Regions from separate parts of the Paraburkholderia sp. 2C genome, predicted to be linked through region 2. Evidence: predicted binding sites of a transcription regulator. Region 2 holds the regulator's gene; each other region holds the start of a gene.
The links. Region 2 encodes HrcA, which represses chaperone genes, less so after heat shock. Its sites were predicted from a motif close to TTAGCACTCNNNNNNNNNGAGTGCTAA; they were not measured.

Region 1: the regulator HrcA is predicted to act here: its motif matches at 4,200-4,226, upstream of groES (co-chaperone GroES).
Region 3: the regulator HrcA is predicted to act here: its motif matches at 1,948-1,974, upstream of rpoH (RNA polymerase sigma factor RpoH).

What each region holds. Positions count from the first base shown of each region.
Region 1 covers NZ_BAAILL010000009.1:52,464-59,496, forward strand. The annotation lists gene ACYPXD_RS01225 (hypothetical protein) at 1-300, opposite strand, end outside; gene ACYPXD_RS01230 (rubredoxin) at 702-872, opposite strand; gene ACYPXD_RS01235 (hydroxymethylpyrimidine/phosphomethylpyrimidine kinase) at 1,099-1,959, shown strand; gene groL (chaperonin GroEL) at 2,148-3,788, opposite strand; gene groES (co-chaperone GroES) at 3,834-4,124, opposite strand; partial or broken gene ACYPXD_RS01250 (PRC-barrel domain-containing protein) at 5,140-5,610, opposite strand; gene ACYPXD_RS01255 (DUF1488 family protein) at 6,055-6,321, opposite strand; gene ACYPXD_RS01260 (hypothetical protein) at 6,669-6,986, opposite strand.
Region 2 covers NZ_BAAILL010000049.1:358,185-365,217, forward strand. The annotation lists gene dnaK (molecular chaperone DnaK) at 1-1,063, opposite strand, end outside; gene ACYPXD_RS25895 (thioredoxin family protein) at 1,206-1,631, opposite strand; gene grpE (nucleotide exchange factor GrpE) at 1,719-2,300, opposite strand; gene ACYPXD_RS25905 (hypothetical protein) at 2,405-2,641, shown strand; gene ACYPXD_RS25910 (hypothetical protein) at 2,701-2,862, shown strand; gene ACYPXD_RS25915 (RNA-binding S4 domain-containing protein) at 2,834-3,241, opposite strand; gene hemH (ferrochelatase) at 3,340-4,410, opposite strand; gene hrcA (heat-inducible transcriptional repressor HrcA) at 4,653-5,687, opposite strand; gene ACYPXD_RS25930 (NAD kinase) at 5,999-6,907, shown strand.
Region 3 covers NZ_BAAILL010000068.1:165,003-172,035, forward strand. The annotation lists gene leuA (2-isopropylmalate synthase) at 1-452, shown strand, start outside; gene ACYPXD_RS31660 (nuclear transport factor 2 family protein) at 681-1,064, opposite strand; gene ACYPXD_RS31665 (acyloxyacyl hydrolase) at 1,108-1,671, opposite strand; gene rpoH (RNA polymerase sigma factor RpoH) at 2,033-2,968, shown strand; gene cydP (cytochrome oxidase putative small subunit CydP) at 3,323-3,589, shown strand; gene ACYPXD_RS31680 (cytochrome ubiquinol oxidase subunit I) at 3,579-5,168, shown strand; gene cydB (cytochrome d ubiquinol oxidase subunit II) at 5,220-6,356, shown strand; gene cydX (cytochrome bd-I oxidase subunit CydX) at 6,393-6,506, shown strand; gene nagE (N-acetylglucosamine-specific PTS transporter subunit IIBC) at 6,568-7,033, opposite strand, start outside.

The DNA.
Region 1 (7,033 bases), on a different contig from region 2:
ATGGGCGGAAGGTGTCGAATGGTCTGCGTGGCCCTGGGCGGGGGCGATAGCGTGGGCGCCGTCGTTCGCGTCGAAGGCGAGCGGCGAGGCGAGAACCAGCGCGTCAGCGAAACGATGAGCGGCGAGCCATCCCGCCTCGCGAAGCGCGTGCGCCGCGTGCAGAACGGGCAACGCCGCATCGCGGTGTTGATCGTGTGCGGAAATCGCTTCGGCAAGCGCGCGTTCGGCCGCGCGCACGGCGCCGCCGCGAGGATTGGGCAAGGCTTCGAGGGTACTGCCGGAAGCGGATGAAGGTGTCATGGGCACGTTTGCAGAAACGCCGACAGACCGAAACCAGCGCTAGAACCGGGTTGACGACACGCCGTGGTACGCCGGGTACGTCTGGGCAGGCCACAGCGTGCACCCTGACATCGCTCCGCCGGCATGCCCGGCTTCGCGTCGACCGCCACATGCTCGCGCGACCGACACATGGTTCTTCCGTTCAGGTACGCCGGATGCCCCGATACGCGCACCCCAATGCGCAAACATTGGGCAACGACTCAGGCATCGACTCAGGCGTCAAGCGTTAGAAAACGGGGAACCGGCGCGAAACCAGGGCGTAAAAAAACGTCAAGACAAAGTGTGATGACAAAACGCAAAAACAAGCCCCGGCATCTGGCGCAAGAAGCGCAAAGCCAGCCACGAACCGACCGGCAAACCGGTCAGATCTGGACCATTTCGAAGTCTTCCTTGCGCGCCCCGCACTCGGGGCAGGTCCAGTTGATCGGCACGTCCTCCCAGCGCGTGCCCGGCGCAATACCTTCGTCCGGCAAGCCGGCTTCTTCCTCGTAGATCCAGCCGCAGATCAGGCACATCCAGCTTCTATATTCCATTCTTTTGCGCGTCGAAAAGTCCGTTAAAACGGGAGCCATGATGGTACCGTGTTGCCGCCCCCATGCCTAGCGGAAGGAATTCAGGATCATGCGCTGCAGCAAACCTGTGATACGGCGCAGCGACGTGGCCCGGTGTGAAAAACCGCCTCGCCGGGGGAGAAAGCCCCATAATTGAGCCGACTCCCGATTTGCGTCACTCATTGCGTTATTTTTTCGCCCACTTTTCATGCCCAGCGACACCCCTCCGATCGTTCTGACCTTCGGCCTTTCCGACCCCACCGGCGCCTCCGGGCTGCAAGCGGACCTGATGACGCTGGCCAGCATGGGCTGCCACGGCGTCACGGTGCTGACCGGCTATACCGTGCGCGACTCGGCGAGTTGCGACGAAGTCACCGCGCTGGACCCGGAGACCGTCGCCACCCAGGCGCGCATGCTGCTCGAAGACATGCCGATCGCCGCATTCAAGGTCGGCGCAGCCACACGCGCCGAAGTGGTGAGTGCGATTGCGGAAGTCGTCGCCGACTATGACGACATCCCGCTGATTCTCGCGCCCGATTTCACGCTCGACGACGAACATGTGCTCGCTGCCGACGAACTGCGCGAAACCTTTGCCGACCTGCTCGCGCCGCAAACCACGCTGCTCGTCGCCGACCACGCGACGCTGCTCGCGCTCGCGCAGCCGGACGGCGACGCCGAGGCGCCGACACTCGATGCGGCCGTATCGCATCTGCTGGCGCAGGGCTGTGAATACATTCTGTCGATGGAAACAGGTACGCATCGGCTCGTCAACACGCTCTACTGCGAGGAAGGTCAGTTGCGGCAGGACCTGTGGGACCGCGGCGCGCAGCGCGTGACCGGAATGACCGATACGCTCGGCGCGGCGATTGCCGCATTGCTTGCGAATGGCCAGGAACCGGCGGAAGCGGTGCGCGAAGCGCAGGAGTATCTGTTTCAGGCAATGCAGAACGCGTTCCGGCCTGGGATGGGCGCGTACTTGCCCGACCGGTTTTTCTGGGCAAGAGAAACCGATGACGATGCGCCCACGGCGAGCGGCAAGCGCGATGCGCCGGGAGAGGCGCGGCATTGATGAGATGTCGGGCCGCCCATGCGTTTGATGCGGGCCGCCCGGCGCCGACATCGCCCTTTGGCAGTTGACGCGCCATTCGCACGCGCATAAAAAACCCGCACCGTGATTGCTCACGCTGCGGGTTTTCTTTTTGAGCAGGAACGCGCCTCGCAGCGCGCCCCCGACATGCGCTTCGACTTGACGTCGAATTACATGTCCATGCCCATGCCGCCCATACCGCCGGGCATGCCGCCAGGCATCGGTGCGTCTTCCTTCGGCAGTTCGACCACGGCGGCGTCCGTCGTCAGCAGCAGGCCAGCGACCGAAGCTGCGTTTTGCAGCGCCGTGCGCGTAACCTTCGTCGGGTCCACCACGCCTGCTTCGACCATGTCGACGTACTCGCCGGTCGCTGCATTGTAGCCGTAGTTGCCCTTGCCGCCGGCAACCGCTGCCACCACGACGCTTGCTTCTTCGCCGCCGTTCGTGACGATCTGGCGCAGCGGCTCTTCCATCGCGCGCAGCACGATCTTGATACCTGCGTCCTGATCGGCGTTGTCGCCCTTCACGCCCGCGATGGAAGCGCGAGCGCGGATCAGCGCGACGCCGCCGCCGGCCACGATGCCTTCTTCAACGGCTGCGCGCGTAGCGTGCAGGGCGTCTTCGACACGTGCCTTCTTTTCCTTCATTTCGACTTCGGTCGCAGCGCCGACCTTGATCACTGCCACGCCGCCGGCCAGCTTCGCCACGCGCTCCTGCAGCTTTTCACGGTCGTAGTCCGACGTCGCTTCTTCGATCTGCGTGCGCACCTGCTTCACGCGCGCTTCGATGCTGGCTGCTTCGCCTGCGCCGTCGATGATCGTCGTGTTTTCCTTGCCCACTTCAATACGCTTCGCCTGGCCCAGTTCGGCCAGCGTAGCCTTCTCGAGCGACAGGCCAGTTTCTTCCGCGATTACCTGGCCGCCGGTCAGGATCGCGATGTCTTCGAGCATGGCCTTGCGACGGTCGCCGAAGCCCGGCGCCTTGACGGCAACGGTCTTCAGAATGCCGCGGATGTTGTTGACGACGAGCGTGGCGAGCGCTTCGCCTTCGACGTCTTCAGCGATGATCAGCAGCGGACGGCCAGCCTTCGCGACTTGCTCGAGCACCGGCAGCAGATCGCGGATGTTCGACACCTTCTTGTCGTGCAGCAGCACGAACGGGTTCTCGAGGACGGCGACTTGCTTGTCCGGGTTGTTGATGAAGTACGGCGACAGGTAGCCGCGGTCGAACTGCATGCCTTCGACGACGTCGAGTTCGTCTTGCAGCGACTTGCCGTCTTCGACGGTGATCACGCCTTCCTTGCCGACCTTGTCCATCGCTTCAGCGATACGATCGCCGATCGACGAATCGCTGTTCGCCGAGATCGCGCCGACTTGCGCAATTTCCTTGTTCGTCGTGCACGGCTTGCTGATCTTGCGCAGCTCTTCGATGGCTGCGGCCACAGCCCGGTCGATACCGCGCTTCAGGTCCATCGGGTTCATGCCCGATGCGACGTATTTCATGCCTTCGCGGACGATCGATTGTGCGAGCACGGTAGCCGTGGTGGTACCGTCGCCGGCGTTGTCGCTGGTCTTGGAAGCGACTTCCTTGACCATTTGCGCGCCCATGTTCTGGAGCTTGTCTTTCAGCTCGATTTCCTTCGCGACCGACACACCGTCCTTGGTGACCGTCGGGCCGCCGAAGCTACGCTCGAGCACGACATTGCGGCCCTTCGGACCCAGCGTAACCTTCACTGCGTTGGCGAGAATGTTCACGCCCTCGACCATCTTCGCGCGGGCGGAATCGCCGAATACGACGTCTTTAGCTGCCATCTTCTAACTCCTTGAATGCTTTTGAATGAACTGGGGACGTTGAACTTACTTGTTCACCACAGCCATGATGTCTTCTTCGCGCATCACCAGCAGTTCCTGGCCGTCGACCTTGACGGTCTGGCCAGCGTACTTGCCGAACAGGACGCGATCGCCCACCTTCACGTCGAGCTGGATCAGGCCGCCCTTGTCGTCACGCTTGCCCGGGCCAACTGCCAGAATTTCGCCTTGATCCGGCTTTTCCGCTGCGGCGTCGGGGATCACGATGCCCGAAGCGGTCTTGGTTTCCTGGTCAAGACGCTTGACGATCACGCGATCATGCAAAGGACGAAGGTTCATACATACTCCTCTCTTGGGTTGAGACTGAAGAACGCTGAGGACAAACCCGGCCGGAGAGCCCGGCCGGAGAAATTGTTAGCACTCGGGTGCGACGAGTGCTAATTATATGGAGGGGCAGTGACAAATTCAAGAAGCGACATGACGTTTAACCGGGTGTCTGTCGAGATTCACTCAAGTTTGAACTTCCACGACGTCCCAAACGCCTACCCGATTTCAAAAACCCTCGACAAAACAACAACTTCATGACCAGCGCTGAGCTATGGCATGCCGCCCGCAGCTAGCATTGTCGTTGCACGTTCTCCGAGTCACGCCGGACTCGCAGCGCGCAAGGAATGGTTTACAAGGGAAAACCCGCGTGCCGACTACATGCATCGACTTCGTCGCGAAGCATTGTCCTTCGGGGCATTGGAGAGCCACGCGCTGTCATTCGCAGATCTCTTCGCCCATGGCCACTTCGTGCAACCGGATTGGCAGTTGTTTGGGGCAGTGAGCTGCCTTGGACTGTCGCGACTCGTTTGCATTGTCAAAGTCCCGGGGAAATCTCATCGAAGACCTGTTCAAGCTCAGTGCCAAGCCTCTCCCATCAATTGCCGCAGGCTTGATACAGCCGGCAGGCGCCGGGCAATGAACGCATCGAGGCAATCCATGGGCAGATTGAGATCCGCCCGTTTGTGAAAGCAGACCATCAACGGACTGCCACTGTTCCGGCTCCGGCTCGGCTGACAGCATCACAATGGGCGGTCAACGAACACCGGCTGGGCCAGCGCACACGACTACATAACTCGGCCCGGTCCATTTTCAGGCACGGATTCTCCGAGTCGTCGACGAGGAGGACGGTTGACATCGCGGCCATATGCGGTACGTCTGGCCTATCCAGGGCAACGGCTGCTGTGACAGGTATAGACGTCACCGCCACGCCGATAACGGACGCACGCGGCAGTGCGAGAGGGGCGGTTAGAACGCTGCGAGAGAGCATGTCGATTCACCGAACGCCGCCGCCGGCGTGCTCTACAAGTCAGAGGTCGGCGGCGCTTGCGCGCCCTTCTACGACGTCGCGTGTAGCAACCCAGTATGGTGCACGACCGTAATAATCATGCACCCTAGTACCCCAGGCGGCATCAGCCATAGAGGGTCAATGGTCCTTATCGAACCCAACCTCCTCCTTGAGTGCCTGCGCGGTAGTATCGACACGGAAACATTTCTGGTCGGTATCCAACGTTAGCGCGTTCCATGGAATCGCGTGCAGCGTCGTTCCCATACAGAGATATCCGCCTTCTGACAGCACCGCATACGCAACGCGTCCGCTGCGCACGTCCAGCATGATGTTTGCAACCTTGCCAACGTGCTCCCCGTCCGACTTTACCACGCTGTTTCCTTCAAGCGTGTCCTCCGCCATCACTTCCGGTCCGGGCCCTTCGCCGACTCCGCTCCCGACGATTTTGGCACCGGTGCCAGCCTGGTTGCTCCTGGGGTCAAGTGTGCTCATGATTTACTCCTGTTGAGGAATGCTTTAACCCGCCCCCCGTGCCCGAAGCGCTGTCGCTACGACCGGTCAATCGCGCGCAACCTATCCAGTTCATCAGCAGGAACATCCACCAGATTGACATCCGAAGGTATTGCGTTGATGCCCAAGCCCCCTCTGATCCGGTGAAATTCGGCTGTGTCGTTAAGTGGTGCGCCCCCGTTATGCACCAGGCGTCGGTTGGCGAGATTTTTATCTTATTTACTCATTTAGTATTGCAAAATACAATGCAGAGGCTTGAATCATCTGCAGAGGGCCGCACATGCCGCGCACCAGCATTCGAAGTTGGAGGTTGCAGCGTCTGGTAAAATCAGCAATGCTGCATGACCTGGCCCATGCAGGCCGGCAACAGCAGGCCCTGTGCGACAACATGTTATGCCGCGCTCGTTGGCAGCACACTCCTCTCATTCATGAGATTGTGTATCTGTTCCGGGGCCCACCCTTATAAACGGTTCTGGCAAGTCCCAGAATTCGGTCGCGGTAGCGGTCGAAGGTTGCGAGCAACGAGGACTCGTCAGAATCCATGTCGGGATTCAGTTTTGTCAGCAACGTATCGTCGACGAGAAAGGCAATTTCGCGAGCATTGTCGTAGCCCCAGAAGCACACACATCGTCTGGACGCGTCGTAGATGCGACTGGGATTAGGAAAATTGAGCACCAAGCTGGCTTTTTCCATCTAATCACCAAGACAGATATATCGCCACTTGCTCGCGTCGACATTGACACGGGCCTCCATGTCGAGCCGCTTCCGCGCGCGCTCGCTTTCCGCCTTTCCTCGTGCAGAGACACGCTCCTTCTGCTCGGTGACGTAGTCGCTCTGCGCGACCGGCGAGGTTGGGTACACTCTGGTTCGCTTCGGCATTCGAGTTCCATTTATACATTCGTGCCCGACCGTCGGCACGCCACGTCGCTTCCATGACGTCGACAAGCACTTTGATCAGATCAGATTGATACGTTTTCATGCTCGGTGACGAGGTGTTTCCTGAGAATACCGAGCGCGCCGCAATGATTCGACTCGAGGATCTACCTTCTCGGCCCTTTCATTCCTTCGGCTTCCATGGCCGCGTTCCGCTCCTCGCTTGCCTCAATGGGTTCCATTGCCTCGTCGACAGAAGCTGTCGCGCGTTCTCTGGCTGACCTGGTCACATTGATAGCAGCACCCGCTTCCACGTCGTCGACTCCTGGAGGCTCCAGCATGTCATCAAGCATGGCTTCCAACTCGGGCGTGCCCCATGGCTCGCCGTACTGTCTTTTCCTCTTTATGTAATGCCTCAGTTCCGCGTCCTGCTCGAGAGTCAGTGGAAGACCACGAAAGGTGGATTGGGGGGTGGCTTCGATCATGACACTGCTCCTAAGATTACCCATTTCAGTGTAGTCCTAATGTAGGC
Region 2 (7,033 bases):
TCACCTTTTCCTGCACCTTCGGCATACGCGTCATACCGCCGACGAGAATCACGTCGTCGATTTCGCCGACCTTCACGCCTGCATCCTTGATCGCGGTGCGGCACGGTTCGATCGTGCGTTCGATCAGTTCTTCGACGAGCGCTTCGAGCTTCGCACGGGTGAACTTGAGATTCAGGTGCTTTGGACCCGACGCGTCCGCCGTGATGTACGGCAGGTTGATGTCGGTCTGCTGCGTCGACGACAGTTCGATCTTCGCCTTTTCGGCCGCTTCCTTCAGGCGCTGCAGCGCGAGCACGTCCTTCGACAGGTCGACGCCTTGCTCTTTCTTGAACTCGCCGATGATGTAATCGATGATGCGCTGGTCGAAGTCTTCGCCGCCGAGGAACGTATCGCCGTTCGTCGACAGCACTTCGAACTGCATCTCGCCGTCCACATCCGCAATTTCGATGATCGAAATATCGAATGTACCGCCGCCCAGGTCGAACACCGCGATCTTGCGGTCGCCCTTTTCGGCCTTGTCGAGACCGAACGCGAGCGCGGCAGCGGTCGGCTCGTTGATGATCCGCTTCACCTCGAGGCCGGCGATGCGGCCTGCGTCCTTGGTGGCCTGGCGCTGGCTGTCGTTGAAGTACGCCGGAACGGTAATCACCGCTTCCGTAACCGGCTCGCCGAGGTAGTCTTCGGCGGTCTTTTTCATCTTGCGCAGCACTTCCGCCGAAATTTGCGGCGGCGCGAGCTTCTGGCCGTGCGCTTCGACCCACGCATCGCCGTTTTCAGCCTTGACGATCTTGTACGGCATCAGGCCGATGTCCTTCTGGACTTCCTTCTCTTCGAAGCGGCGACCGATCAGGCGCTTGACCGCGAACAGCGTGTTCTTCGGGTTGGTAACCGACTGGCGTTTCGCAGGCGCGCCGACGAGCACTTCGTTGTCGTCCATGTACGCGATGATCGACGGCGTCGTGCGAGCGCCTTCCGAGTTCTCGATCACCTTGACCTGATTGCCTTCCATCAGCGCCACGCACGAGTTCGTGGTGCCGAGGTCGATACCGATAATCTTGCCCATTTTTACTAATCTCCTGACTTTGATCGCTGCGGAAACGCCGTTGTCTGCCGGTCGCCCCGCCCCTCAATTCATACCTGCACTCAACATAAGTGCGTTGGCAGCGTTTTCAAGACCTTGAATACGATGCGGTCTTTAATTTTTTTCAATCGCCGGCGCGCTCGCCGGTGACCGCACTATTGCTCCGTCCGGCGGCGTGAATTTTCTCGCGGGCCGCCGCCACAGCGGCTTCGAACTGAGCGATGCCGTGCCAGCCGGTCGCGCGGCCAAGCCGCTTGCCCCGGTGGAAGAAGAACCACGTGGGCACCCCATGCAACAGGAAGCGGCGGCCCAGTTCACGATGCTCGTACACGTTGCTGTGAAACCAGCGCAGACCGAGCGCGCGGATCTCGTCGGGCTTCGCGAGCATCGCTTTCTTCGCGATCTCGCAGTTGAAGCAGTCAAAGCCCCAGAAAAACACCACCGCCAGTTCGTCGCCGGCCGACTGGAGACCGTCGTCGAACGTATCGGCGCTCAGTTCCTGCATATCGAAAGCGGCAAAGGCGGATGGGTCTACAGGGATGCTGGCCATAAAGCAAGAATGCGAAAAATCTGGAGTGCGTTAAGCGCGCAACGTCGCATCGGACGTCGCGTTGCATGCGGGACGGATGCGTCCCGCTTACTTCGGCGCCGCCACCGTGACCAGCGCCGGGCGCAGCACCCGGTCGCTGATGACATAGCCCTTCTGCAGCACAGCGACGACCGTGTTCGCCTCCTGCTCGGCCGGCACCATCGAAATGGCCTGATGGCGGTGCGGGTCGAACTTCTCGCCGACCGGATTGATTGCAACGACGCGCCCTTTTTCCAGCGCACCGGTCAGTTGGCGCAACGTCAGTTCGACGCCTTCGCGCACCTTCGCGAGGTCGTCCGACGAGTGCGCGACGGCCGCTTCGAGACTATCGATAACCGGCAGCAGGTGCTCGGCGAAATTCTCGATCGCGAATTTGTGCGCCTTCGAGATGTCCTCTTGCGCGCGGCGCCGCACGTTTTCGGTTTCGGCCTTCGCGCGCAGGAAGCTCTCCTGCAACTCGGTGATCTTGGCCTGCGCGTCAGCGAGTGCGGCTTCCGCGCTTGACGCCTGCGGGTCTGCGGCGTTGGCTGCGCCCGCGGGCTGTTGCGCCGCGGCATCGGCGGCCTGGCGCGCGGCATCGTCGGCGGGCGTGGGATTCTGGCTCGTCGGTTTCTCTTGCGTGTTTTCCATGTCGCTGAAAGTCGATAAAGAATTAAAACTATCAAAGCGGCCCGCATGTCGCCCGGCGCTTCGCATGAACCGGCCGTTTTAACCGGCCAGCGCATGGGCGCGCAATGGCGTTGCAAATTCACAACACCATTGGCCGCTCAACAGCAGTGCAGATGAGGTTGCGCGCAACCGGTTTCAAGCGGCTCGCCAGCCCTTTTTGCACCGCAACGGGGCAAAAAATGATGGGAGAAATTCGCCGTTACATCCATGACTCGCCCGTCATCATATTGAGATTGAGCGCGGTCCGCGAGTGGCCTAAACTCATTGAGAACGTCGGAAAAGGCATGTTTACCCTAATCTGACGTGTCGCTTACCACCGTGAACCGCCCGTTTCCCGTTTTGCATCTCCAAGGGGAGTACCGTGAAACTGACCTTCGCAATATCGGTGGTCGCCTTGGTGCTCATCGCGGGAACCACGACCATCTGCATGTCCGGCGCCGTCAACGACCACACCACCGAATATGGCGGTGTGCACGCGACGATGGAGTCGCTGTTCAATCCCCACCTGAAAGTTTGTCGATAATGCGCCGGTCGCGTTTCGTCGGCCGGCCGTGCAGCGTGGCTGTCGGCTCCCGGAAGTGCTTGCGCCGCTCGAGTTCCGCCAGCCGCTTCGTCCGGCCTTCGTCCGTTTCGGCATAAAGCGTCTGCGCGACCGAGGCGGGCCCTCGCACATCGCACACGCCCAGCACCTGCACCTGCCAGACAATCCGCTCGATTTCGATTGCGACGAGGTCGCCCACCCGCACGTCCTTCGCGGGTTTGACGCTCGCACCGCCAATGCGCACCCGCCCCTTCTCGACCGCATCTGCCGCAAGCGACCGCGTCTTGAAGAAACGCGCCGCCCACAACCATTTATCGATGCGCAACCGGGCGTCGGGTTCAGTCGAAATCTTGTAGTTCATCTATCTGTCATTCAAACGCCTCGCGCGCCATGGCCTTCCGCGGCACACGAACCGGGTTACCGGATAACCGACGCAGGTGGCATGCCCGCACACTTCGCTTACGACGCCACCGCTGCCTGCCGCGCACTCTCCTGCACCGGCCACCCTTGCAGATGCTGCGCGACGATTTCGCCAAGCGCGGCAATCCAGACCGGCGACGCATTCAGGCAGGCGATACGGTGAAACTCCTTGCCGCCCGCGTGCACGAACTCATCGCGCACTTCCATGCCGATTTCCTCGATCGTCTCGAGACAGTCGGCGGTAAAGCCGGGGCAAAACACATCGATACGACGCACACCGGCCGCACCGAGTTCTTTGGCCGTCGGCGCGGTATAGGGCTGCAGCCATTCCGCCTTGCCGAAGCGGGACTGAAACGTGACACGGCACTCGACCGGCGTCAGTTCCAGCGCATGCATAAGCAGTGACGCCGTTTGCTGACACTGCTCGTGATAGGGGTCGCCGAGATCGAGCGTACGTTTGGGCACGCCATGAAAACTCAATACCAGCTTGTCCCCGGCTGCAAAATCCGGGCGGCCGTGCACATGCCAGTAGTGATTCACCTGCGCGGCGAGCGCAGCGATATAAGCGGGATGATCCGCATAGTGACGCACGGTGCGGATCTCGAGCTGATTGCGCATCCGCTTGAGCGCGCCGAACGCCGCATCGAACGCAGTGGCGGTGGTGGACGACGAGTACTGCGGGTACATGGGCATCAGCAGCACGCGCTCGGCGCCCGCCAGCTTCAGCTGGTTCAGCATTGCCGGGATGTCGGGCGTGCCGTAGCGCATCGCGTAGTCGACGATCACTGCGTAGTCGTTCGCGTGCAGCAACTGGCGCAGGCCTTCCACCTGCTTTTCGGTGTAGACCCTGAGCGGCGACCCTTCGGGCATCCACACCGCCGCGTACTTTTTCGCCGACGCCGGGCTGCGAAACGGCAGAATGGCCGTGCGCAGAATGACTTGCCACAGCACCGCGGGAATTTCGACGACGCGCGGATCCGACAGAAATTGCGCGAGATAGCGCCGCACAGCGCCCGTCGTCGGTGCATCGGGCGTACCGAGATTGATCAGCAGGACCGCGACGCGGTGTGCGACAGCGGACTGCAGAGGCCGCTCGAGATCAAAGCGCATAGATTACGGGCAAAAGGCAAAGGGCTATGAGGCAAAGGAAGCGCGCCGTGTACGGCCGCTCGAGACCACCGCAAGTCGCTCCATGCGACCGAAGGCAGCAACGTATCAGGTGAAGGCCATTATAGCGGCGCGGTTCGCGGCCGAAACCTGGCCATTCGGCAGATTGGCAAACACCGCACAACGCAGCATCATGAAGGCAGGTACATGCATGAAAACGTGCGGCACGCCGCACAGGGAGGCATCTACTGCTGGCTTAGCGTCAACGAAAGCAGGCGCGCCGTGATATCGACAATCGGAATCACGCGGTTATAAGCCATGCGTGTCGGGCCGATTACGCCGAGCGTACCGACAATCGTGCCGTTCACTTCGTACGGCGCGGTCACGACGCTCATTTCCTCGATCGGCACGAGATTCGATTCGCCGCCGATGAAAATCTGCACGCCTTGCGCGTGGCTCGATACGTCGAGCAATTGAAGGAGGCTCGTCTTTTGGTCGAACACATCGAACAGCTTGCGCAGCCGCGCCATGTCCGACGAAAGATCGGCCACTTCGAGCAGTTTGCGTTCGCCCGAAATCAATACGGTTTCGCCCGTATCGGTTTCGTCGGTGCTCGCGGTAACGGCGGCATGCATCAGCGTCGTCATGTCGCCGCGCAGCTGGTCGATCTCTTCGCGCAGCCGGCGGCGCACTTCGTCGAACGACAGGCCGGCGAAATGCGCGTTGATGTAGTTCGACGCTTCGATGAGTTCGGCCGGCGAATAGTCGCGCTGCGTCGCCATCATCCGGTTCTGCACATCGCCTTCGGGCGTCACGATGATGAGCAGAATACGCTTGTCGGACAAGCGCATGAATTCGATCTGCTTGAATACATGGCTGCGCCGCGGCGTCAGCACGACGCCGGCGAACTGGGACAGATTGGACAGCACGCTCGCCGCGGCCGCGACGATTTTTTGCGGCTCGCCCGTCTGCAGCACGTCGGGCTGCAGCGTTTTCTTGACAGCCCGTGTGACAGCCTCTTCGTCGGCGACCGATTCGACGGTCAGCATCGTGTCGACGAAAAGCCGGTAACCGCGCGGCGTCGGAATGCGCCCAGCCGACGTGTGCGGGCTGATCACGAGACCGAGCTCCTCGAGGTCGGACATCACGTTGCGGATGGTGGCCGGGCTCAGCTCGAGCCCGGAAAACCGCGACAACGTGCGCGAGCCGACCGGCTGACCTTCGGCGATATACCGCTCGATCAGCGTTTTGAGGAGGGTTTGTGCGCGAGGATCTAACATGGCGAAAAATTTTAGCTCAATGACGACGCCGCCGCGAGCGTTAAGCGTACCTGCGGCACGCACCCCGCAAGACATTGCGGCGCCGCGCCATGCGAAGCGCACCGCGAAGGCCCTCGCTCGCGCGCTGACGAGGGCAAGCGCCGGCCGTTGTCATCAGCGCTTCACCATTCTAACGATAATCGGCTATACGCAAGAGAGCGGCGCTTACCCGCGCCGGCGCCAGCATCGACGGCTCCTTCGGCCCGCTACGACGGTTCTTCCGACGCGGGGCGACGGTTCTTTTCGGCCCGCAGCTATGGTGTAATGCCGGCATGCAAGTTACCAGCCAGTTCAAGACCGTTGCGCTCGTCGGGCGCCCCCAGACGCCCGGCATCGGCGAGCCGCTGATGCAACTCGCGTCCTGCATCGCCAGGCGCGGGTTCGATATCGTATTCGAGGCGCAGATCGCACAGGAGATCGGCGTCACTGGCTATCCGGCGCTGCGGCCCGCGGAGATCGGCGCGCGCGCCGATGTCGCGGTCGTGCTAGGGGGCGATGGCACGATGCTCGGCATCGGCCGCCAGCTCGCGCCCTACAAGACACCGCTGATCGGCATCAACCACGGGCGCCTCGGCTTCATCACCGACATCCCGATCTCGGATATGCAGACGATCGTCGTGCAGATGCTCGGCGGCAGCTTCGAGCGCGAGGAGCGCACGCTGCTCGAGGCGCGCATCATGCGCGCCGGCGAACCGCTCTACCACGCGCTCGCGTTCAACGACGTGGTCGTGAACCGCAGCGGCGTGTCCGGCATGGTGGAATTGCGCGTGTCGGTGGACGGCCGCTTCATGTACAACCAGCGCTCGGACGGACTGATCGTCGCCACGCCGACCGGCTCGACCGCCTATGCGCTTTCGACGAACGGGCCGATCCTCCATCCGCAACTCGATGGCATCGTGCTCGTGCCGATCGCGCCGCATGCGCTGTCGAACCGGCCGATCGTGCTGCCGGACCATTCGAATGTGAGCATCCAGATCATCTCGGGCCGCGACGTCAATGTGAATTTCGACATGCAGTCGTTCACGTCGCTCGAACTGAACGATACGATCGAGGTGCGCCGCTCGCGCCATACGGTGCCGTTCCTGCATCCGGTCGGCTACAGCTACTACGCCACACTGCGCAAGAAGCTGCACTGGAACGAATACCCGTCGCACGAAAGCGATGAAGAAGACGACAACTGATCCGGCAAGCATCGAGGACAACCGCGAACAATCCGGACATGGCAGACCCGCCGGACCGCACGAACCGGACCCACCCGCCGCATCATCCCCCTATCCAACCCGCACGCTGCCGGACACACGAACCAG
Region 3 (7,033 bases), on a different contig from region 2:
CGGATCAGTCGGGCGCCGAAGTCAGCGCGGAAGCGATCTGCGCATTGTTTGCGCGCGAGTACTTTGACGTCGCGGGCCCCGCGCGGCGTGTCGACGCGCAGAGTGTGCATTGGGAGGGCCGCGCGATCCGCGTCGGCACGGCGGCTGCAGCGGCGGCCGCCCGGCCGGGAGCCGGCAGTGGCGCGCATGACGCCTACGCGCAACACATCGCGGGTGAAATCGCGTCGGCGGCAGGGCGGCGCATCGACATCACGTCCTGCGAAATCGTGCGCGCGACCGACGGCCGTATCGCCGTCTTCGTCGGCTGCCGCGTCGGAGACGACACGCTGCGGCACGGCGCCGGCATCGCCACCGACGAGGCGACGGCGGTCATCGACGCGGTGATCAGCGGCATCAACCGCTCCGGCGTATGGGTGTCGGTGTCGCCCGAGCCGATCAGGGTCGCGGCCTGACATCGCTTGCGGGCGCCACGCGGGAAAGAGCGCGAAAGAGCGGGAAAGAGCGGGAAAGGAGTCGAAAGAAACGCGAGAAGCAGGCAGGCAGTGCGCCGAGGAAGCAGGACGCGGGCAGTTCAGATCGGATTGCCTCGCGTGAACGGCCGGCTCAAAAGGCGCGGCCGGAACAGCAGTGACAGCGTGACCGGGAAACGCAGCAATCGCAACGGGCGCACCCGCGCGTCGTCACTCGAGCGCGCAGCGCGTCGCCTGCCAGGCAATCAGGCGCCACTGCCCTTCTTCCTGCGCCTGAATCGCGGTGTAAGCAATCGGAAAGAGCAGCGCGCCGTTGTTCGCTTCCATCTCGATCAAGGCGCGCCCCGTGACGACACAGGTCTCGCGCCCCACCGGCAGCACATCCTGCGACTGGATCTCGATCTGGCGATAGCGGCGGCGGCCCGCAGTGATCGCGTCGATGAACTGCTGCTTCGTCTCGCGTTTGCCGTTCGTGTGGACGTAGATCACGCTGTCCGACAACAACGCGTCGAGCTGCGGCCCATTGCCGTCAACCATCGCGCGAAAGCGTTCGCGTTCGAGCCCGCGAATCGCCTCGATCACTTTAGCGGCCATCGCATTCGCCCCTTCACGACGGAGCCGAAAGCGGCCGCGGTCGTCAGAAGTTGTACTGCACGTAGACTTGCTGGAAATTTATACCAGGATTGGGCTCTTTGATACTGGCGTTGGACAGGTGCTGAAAGCGATATCCGACCTGGTAGTGCTGTTTCTCGCCGAGTCCGAAGCCGACCCCCACCATATCCGCGAACTGGAACGAGGAGCTCATCGTGAAGTTGGTCGACTGCCGCGCATGAGTAAGCAGTCGAACGCCGATACCCGCTTCGAGGTACGGCCGAATCCAGCCGCTGCCCTTGATAAACCGCACGACCGGCGTGACGCCGAATTCGCCGAGGTTCCTGTTCACGTTGCCTTCACCGGTGTTCCACCACGCCGCGTGCGCCTCGCCGACCAGCGAGAAATGCCAGTCGCCCATTTGCCACCAGGTGAGATTCGGGTCCCACACGAAACCAAGATCGACCTTGCTGGTGTGGCGGTCCGCCCACCCGCCTGCTACCTGAAACCCGAACTGATCAGCCGCCGCGACCCCGGAAAGACCGAGAAAAGTTGCCGCGCAAACACCTTTTAGTACCAGATCACGCCAAAACTCTTTGTTTTCGTTCATCTTGCGCCCTGAATTTGGCAGGTTGAACCTTAAGTTGAGTTGAGTGCAAAACGACTATTTTTGAGACAGCAGCACGTATCGTTCCGTGGAAATGCCGCCACGGCTGCCGCGGGCTTCTGCGTTTTGCATAACATCATGCGCCCTACATGCCCACAACCGCAGTGCGGATGAATCCTAACCTGCTAGGGAGTTTCTCGCAGGCAGGGTACAATACTATTGAGAATTAGGTTTCGATAGGAAAAGCGGGAACTTGGATGACCCTAGGGCCTCTAAGTGTTAGCACTCGGTAGACTTGAGTGCTAACATCCATGGTGGCGCCGCTTAAAAACGGCGTTTTGTCTGACCCAAAGGAGTACGCTACGTGAGTAACGCAATGACCCTTCCGAATACTCTCAGCCCGTTGTCGGCTAAGGCCGGCTCGGCAGGTGCACTGACGCTCGCGCACGCTTCGCTTCTGCCCGGGCAGCTGGGCAATATCGACGCCTACATCCAGGCCGTGAACCGGATTCCGATGCTGACGCCGGCAGAAGAGCGGCAGTTCGCGACGGAATTCCGCGAGCAGAACAACCTCGAGTCCGCCCGGCGGCTGGTTCTGTCGCACCTGCGGCTGGTGGTGTCGATCGCACGCAACTATCTCGGCTACGGCCTGCCGCACGCGGATCTGATTCAGGAAGGCAACATCGGTCTGATGAAGGCGGTGAAACGCTTCGATCCCGAGCAGAACGTACGTCTCGTGTCGTACGCCATGCACTGGATCAAGGCCGAGATCCACGAATACATCCTGCGCAACTGGCGCATGGTGAAGGTCGCCACAACAAAGGCGCAGCGCAAGCTGTTCTTCAACCTGCGCAGCCATAAGCAGGGTTTGCAGTCGTTCACGCCTGACGAAATCGAAGGCCTCGCGAAAGAGCTGAACGTGAAGCGCGAGGAAGTCGCCGAGATGGAAACCCGCTTGTCGGGCGGCGATATCGCGCTGGAAGGCCAGGTCGAGGACGGCGAAGAATCGTTCGCGCCGATCGCCTACCTCGCGGATTCGCACAGCGAGCCGACTGCGGTGCTGGCGCAGCGTCAGCGGGACAAGCTGCATAGCGACGGCATTGCCTCCGCGCTGGAGTCGCTCGACGCGCGCAGCCGCCGGATTATCGAGGCGCGCTGGCTGCAAGTCGAAGACGATGGCTCGGGCGGCTCGACGCTGCACGAACTGGCGGATGAATTCGGCGTGTCGGCGGAACGTATTCGCCAGATCGAAGCAAGTGCGATGAAGAAGATGCGCAGCGCGCTCGCTGAGTACGCATAACCACGTATAACGCATGAATGCCGGGCGCTGTCCCGGCACACGAACACCCACACCGACGAAGGTTCTTCCGAACTTTCGTTCGCGACACTCAAAAAGCCCTGCCGTCGAAAGACCGGCAGGGCTTTTTTATTTCCGCTCGCCTCGCGTCCCCGATTTCGACATTGCCGGCGTTGCGTTTCCTTGACCTGGCGCAATGCGGATCACAATACTTGTATCGTAAGGATGCCTTCGCGACTTCATGCCGCACGGCGCACTACGCGCAGCGGCAAACGCGCTCCTAGAATCGTTATGCATCCGGCAAACGCTACGCACACCGACGCGCGGCCGGCCGGGTGACGTCGTTGTCAACCGATCATGACCATAACGCTGAATCTCAGGAACTCACTGCGCGCCGCATCATGGACGTGGACGCGCATCGCAGGCTGGGCGCGCGGCCCGACCTTCGCACGCGACATCGCGATCGTGCTCGCAATCAAGTTTGTGTTGCTGTTCGCGCTCAAGTTTGCATTTTTCAACCATCCGCAGGCGCAGCACATGTCGCTGCCGCCCGAGCAAGTCGCGCAGGCACTGCTGTCGGTGCCCGCATCGAATCCGTCCGAAGGTGATCACCATGCCCGTTAGCGAAGTCGTCGATCTTTCGCGTCTTCAGTTCGCCGTTACGGCGCTCTACCATTTTCTGTTTGTCCCGCTCACGCTCGGGCTGTCGTGGCTTCTTGTGATCATGGAATCGGTCTACCTGATGACCGGCAAACAGATCTACAAGGACATGACCCAGTTCTGGGGCAAGCTGTTCGGCATCAACTTTGCCATGGGCGTCACGACCGGCCTCACGCTCGAATTCCAGTTCGGCACGAACTGGTCGTACTACTCGCATTACGTCGGCGATATTTTCGGCGTGCCGCTTGCGGTCGAAGGATTGATGGCGTTCTTCCTCGAATCGACGTTCGTCGGGCTCTTTTTCTTCGGCTGGAACCGGCTTTCGCGCGTCCAGCATCTGATCGTCACGTTTCTCGTCGCGCTCGGCTCGAACCTGTCGGCGCTGTGGATTCTCGTGGCCAACGGCTGGATGAACAATCCGGTCGGCGCCGAATTCAACTACGAAACGATGCGCATGGAACTCGCGAATCTGTTCGACGTCGTGTTCAATCCGGTCGCGCAGGTGAAATTCGTACATACGGTGTCGGCCGGTTATGTGACGGCGTCGATGTTCGTGCTCGGCGTGTCGTCGTGGTATCTGCTCAAGCGCCGCGACACCGAATTCGCGTTGCGTTCGTTCGCGATCGCGGCGGGCTTCGGTCTCGCCTCGACGCTTTGCGTGATCGTGCTCGGCGACGAATCCGGCTATCGCACCGGCGAAGTGCAGCAGGTCAAGCTCGCGGCGATCGAATCCGAATGGGAAACCTCGCCGGCGCCCGCGCCCTTCACCATCATCGGTATTCCGAATCAAAAGGAAGAGCGGACCGACTACGCGATCCGCATTCCATACGCGCTCGGCATTATCGCGACGCGTTCGCTCGACGAGCCCGTCGTCGGCCTCAAAGAGCTGATGGCGCGCCACGAAGTGCGCATCCGCAACGGCATGCTCGCGTACGAGGCACTGCAGCGGCTCAAGCAAGGCGACACGAGCGACGAAGCGCGCGCCGCGTTCGATGCGCACAAGGCCGACCTCGGCTACGGGCTGCTGCTCAAGCAGTTCACGCCGAACGTCACCGACGCCACGCCCGAACAGATCCAGCAGGCCGCGAAAAAGACCATTCCGCCGGTCGCGCCCGTCTTCTTTTCGTTCCGCCTGATGGTCGGCCTCGGCATTCTGTTTCTCGCGACATTCGTGCTCGCATTCTGGTTCTGCGCGCAGCGTTCGCTGCTGCTCGAGAAACGCCGCTGGTTTCTGCGCTGGGCCGTCTGGGCGATCCCGCTGCCGTGGCTGGCCGCGGAGTTCGGCTGGATCGTCGCCGAAGTCGGCCGCCAGCCGTGGACGATCGCCGGCATTCTGCCGACCTCGCTATCCGCATCGAGCCTTGCGCCGAGCGATCTCTATCTGAGTCTCGCGGGCTTTATCGTGTTCTACACGGCGCTTTTCATCATCGAGATCATGCTGATGTTCAAGTACGCGCGGCTCGGACCGTCGTCGTTGCATACCGGGCGCTATCACCACGAGTTGCCCGGCGAGCAGCCGGTCGGCGTGAAAACGGCCGCGTAATTCGGCGCCATCCGATACGCCTCTTTCTGCACAGAAACGGAAAACATCATCATGGATTACGCAACCCTCAAACTGATCTGGTGGGTGCTGATCGGCGTGCTGCTGATCGGCTTTGCGCTCACCGACGGCTTCGATATGGGCGCCGCGATACTGCTGCCATTTATCGGCAAGAACGATAACGAACGGCGCATCGTCGTGAATACCGTCGGCGCAACCTGGGAAGGCAATCAGGTCTGGCTCGTCACCGCGGGCGGCGCGATGTTCGCGGCGTGGCCGCTTGTTTATGCGGCGTCGTTCTCGGGCTTTTATTTCGCCATGCTGCTCGTGCTGTTCGCGCTGTTCTTCCGGCCGGTCGGCTTTGACTACCGCGGCAAACGCGAACACGCGGGATGGCGCAACGCGTGGGATTGGGCCTTGTTCGCCGGCGGCTTCGTGCCGGCGCTCGTGTTCGGCGTGGCATTCGGCAATCTGCTGCAAGGCGTGCCGTTCGCGTTCGATCAGGATCTGCGCTCCACTTACCACGGCAGTTTTTTCGCGCTGCTCAATCCGTTTGCGCTGCTGTGCGGACTCGTCAGCGTGTCGATGCTCGTGGCACACGGCGCGGCGTTCGTCAGGATGAAGACGGACGGCGTGATCGCCGAACGGGCCGCGCGCGCGCTGCGCATCGCGGCGCTTGTCGCCGTCGTGCTGTTTCTGCTCGCGGGCGCATTGATCGCGACGGCGATCGGCGGCTACCAGATCGTCGATGCCGCACCGCTCGACACCGTGTCGAACCCGCTGCTAAAGAGTGTGATCGGCGCGCCCGGTTTGTGGCTTGCGAATTACGCGCTGTACCCGTGGATGCTGGCGGCGCCGATCGCGGGTGTGCTCGGCGCCCTGCTCGCGGCACTGCTCGCGAAATCGCGCTTCGAGACGAGCACGTTTCTCGCGACATCGCTGATGGTGATCGGCGTGATTCTGACAGCGGGCTTCTCGATGTTCCCGTTCATCATGCCGTCCTCGCTCGACGCGCGCAGCAGCCTGACGGTCTGGGATTCAACATCGAGCCACATGACGCTGCAAATCATGCTGATCGCGGTCGTCATTTTTCTGCCGATCATTCTCGTCTACACGAGTTGGGTCTATCGCGTGATGCGCGGCAAGGTCACCGCGCAAGCGCTCGAGCAAAACAGTCACTCGATGTATTGATTGCGCGCGCCGCACTAACAACAAAGGAGCATGTCGATGTGGTATTTCAGCTGGATTCTCGGCATTGGCGTCGCACTCGCGTTCGGCATTATCAACGTGATGTGGCTTGAAGCGCGCCGTGCATCAGAGGCCGTGAAAGCGAAGCGGTAAACGCAATGCGGCGCCCTCGTATCGAGGGCGCCGCATTGTTGTGTTTACAACCGAATCCGTATCAAGCCGGCTGTGCCGCCGCGCCGCCGATCGCCGGCAAACGCACCGACAACTGCTGTGCATAGCGCTGCGCTGCCTGCCCGACGACGATATGGAACGTGTCGGGCGATACCCACGCGACGTCCAGCACGCCAAGCCGTTGACGATCCACCGCCGACGCATCGCGCACCACGATGCGCAGACGTGTCGCCGCGACGGCCTGCAACGACACGACATTCGTCGCGCCGCCGAATACCGCAAGCCAACGCAGCGGGTCGGGATCGAGCGGCCCGCTGACCGCTGCCGATGCCGATGCCGCGGCAACGACCGCCGCCGTCTGAGCAGCAGCCGACGATGCGGCCGCCGCCTTTGCCCCCGCGCCGGCCGTACCGGCAGCCGTGTCGGTATGCACAGCGCCAGCCGCGCCCGCACCTTGCCCGATCGTCGTGCGAATCTCGTCGGCGATGATGTCCGCCTCGGGCCCGATA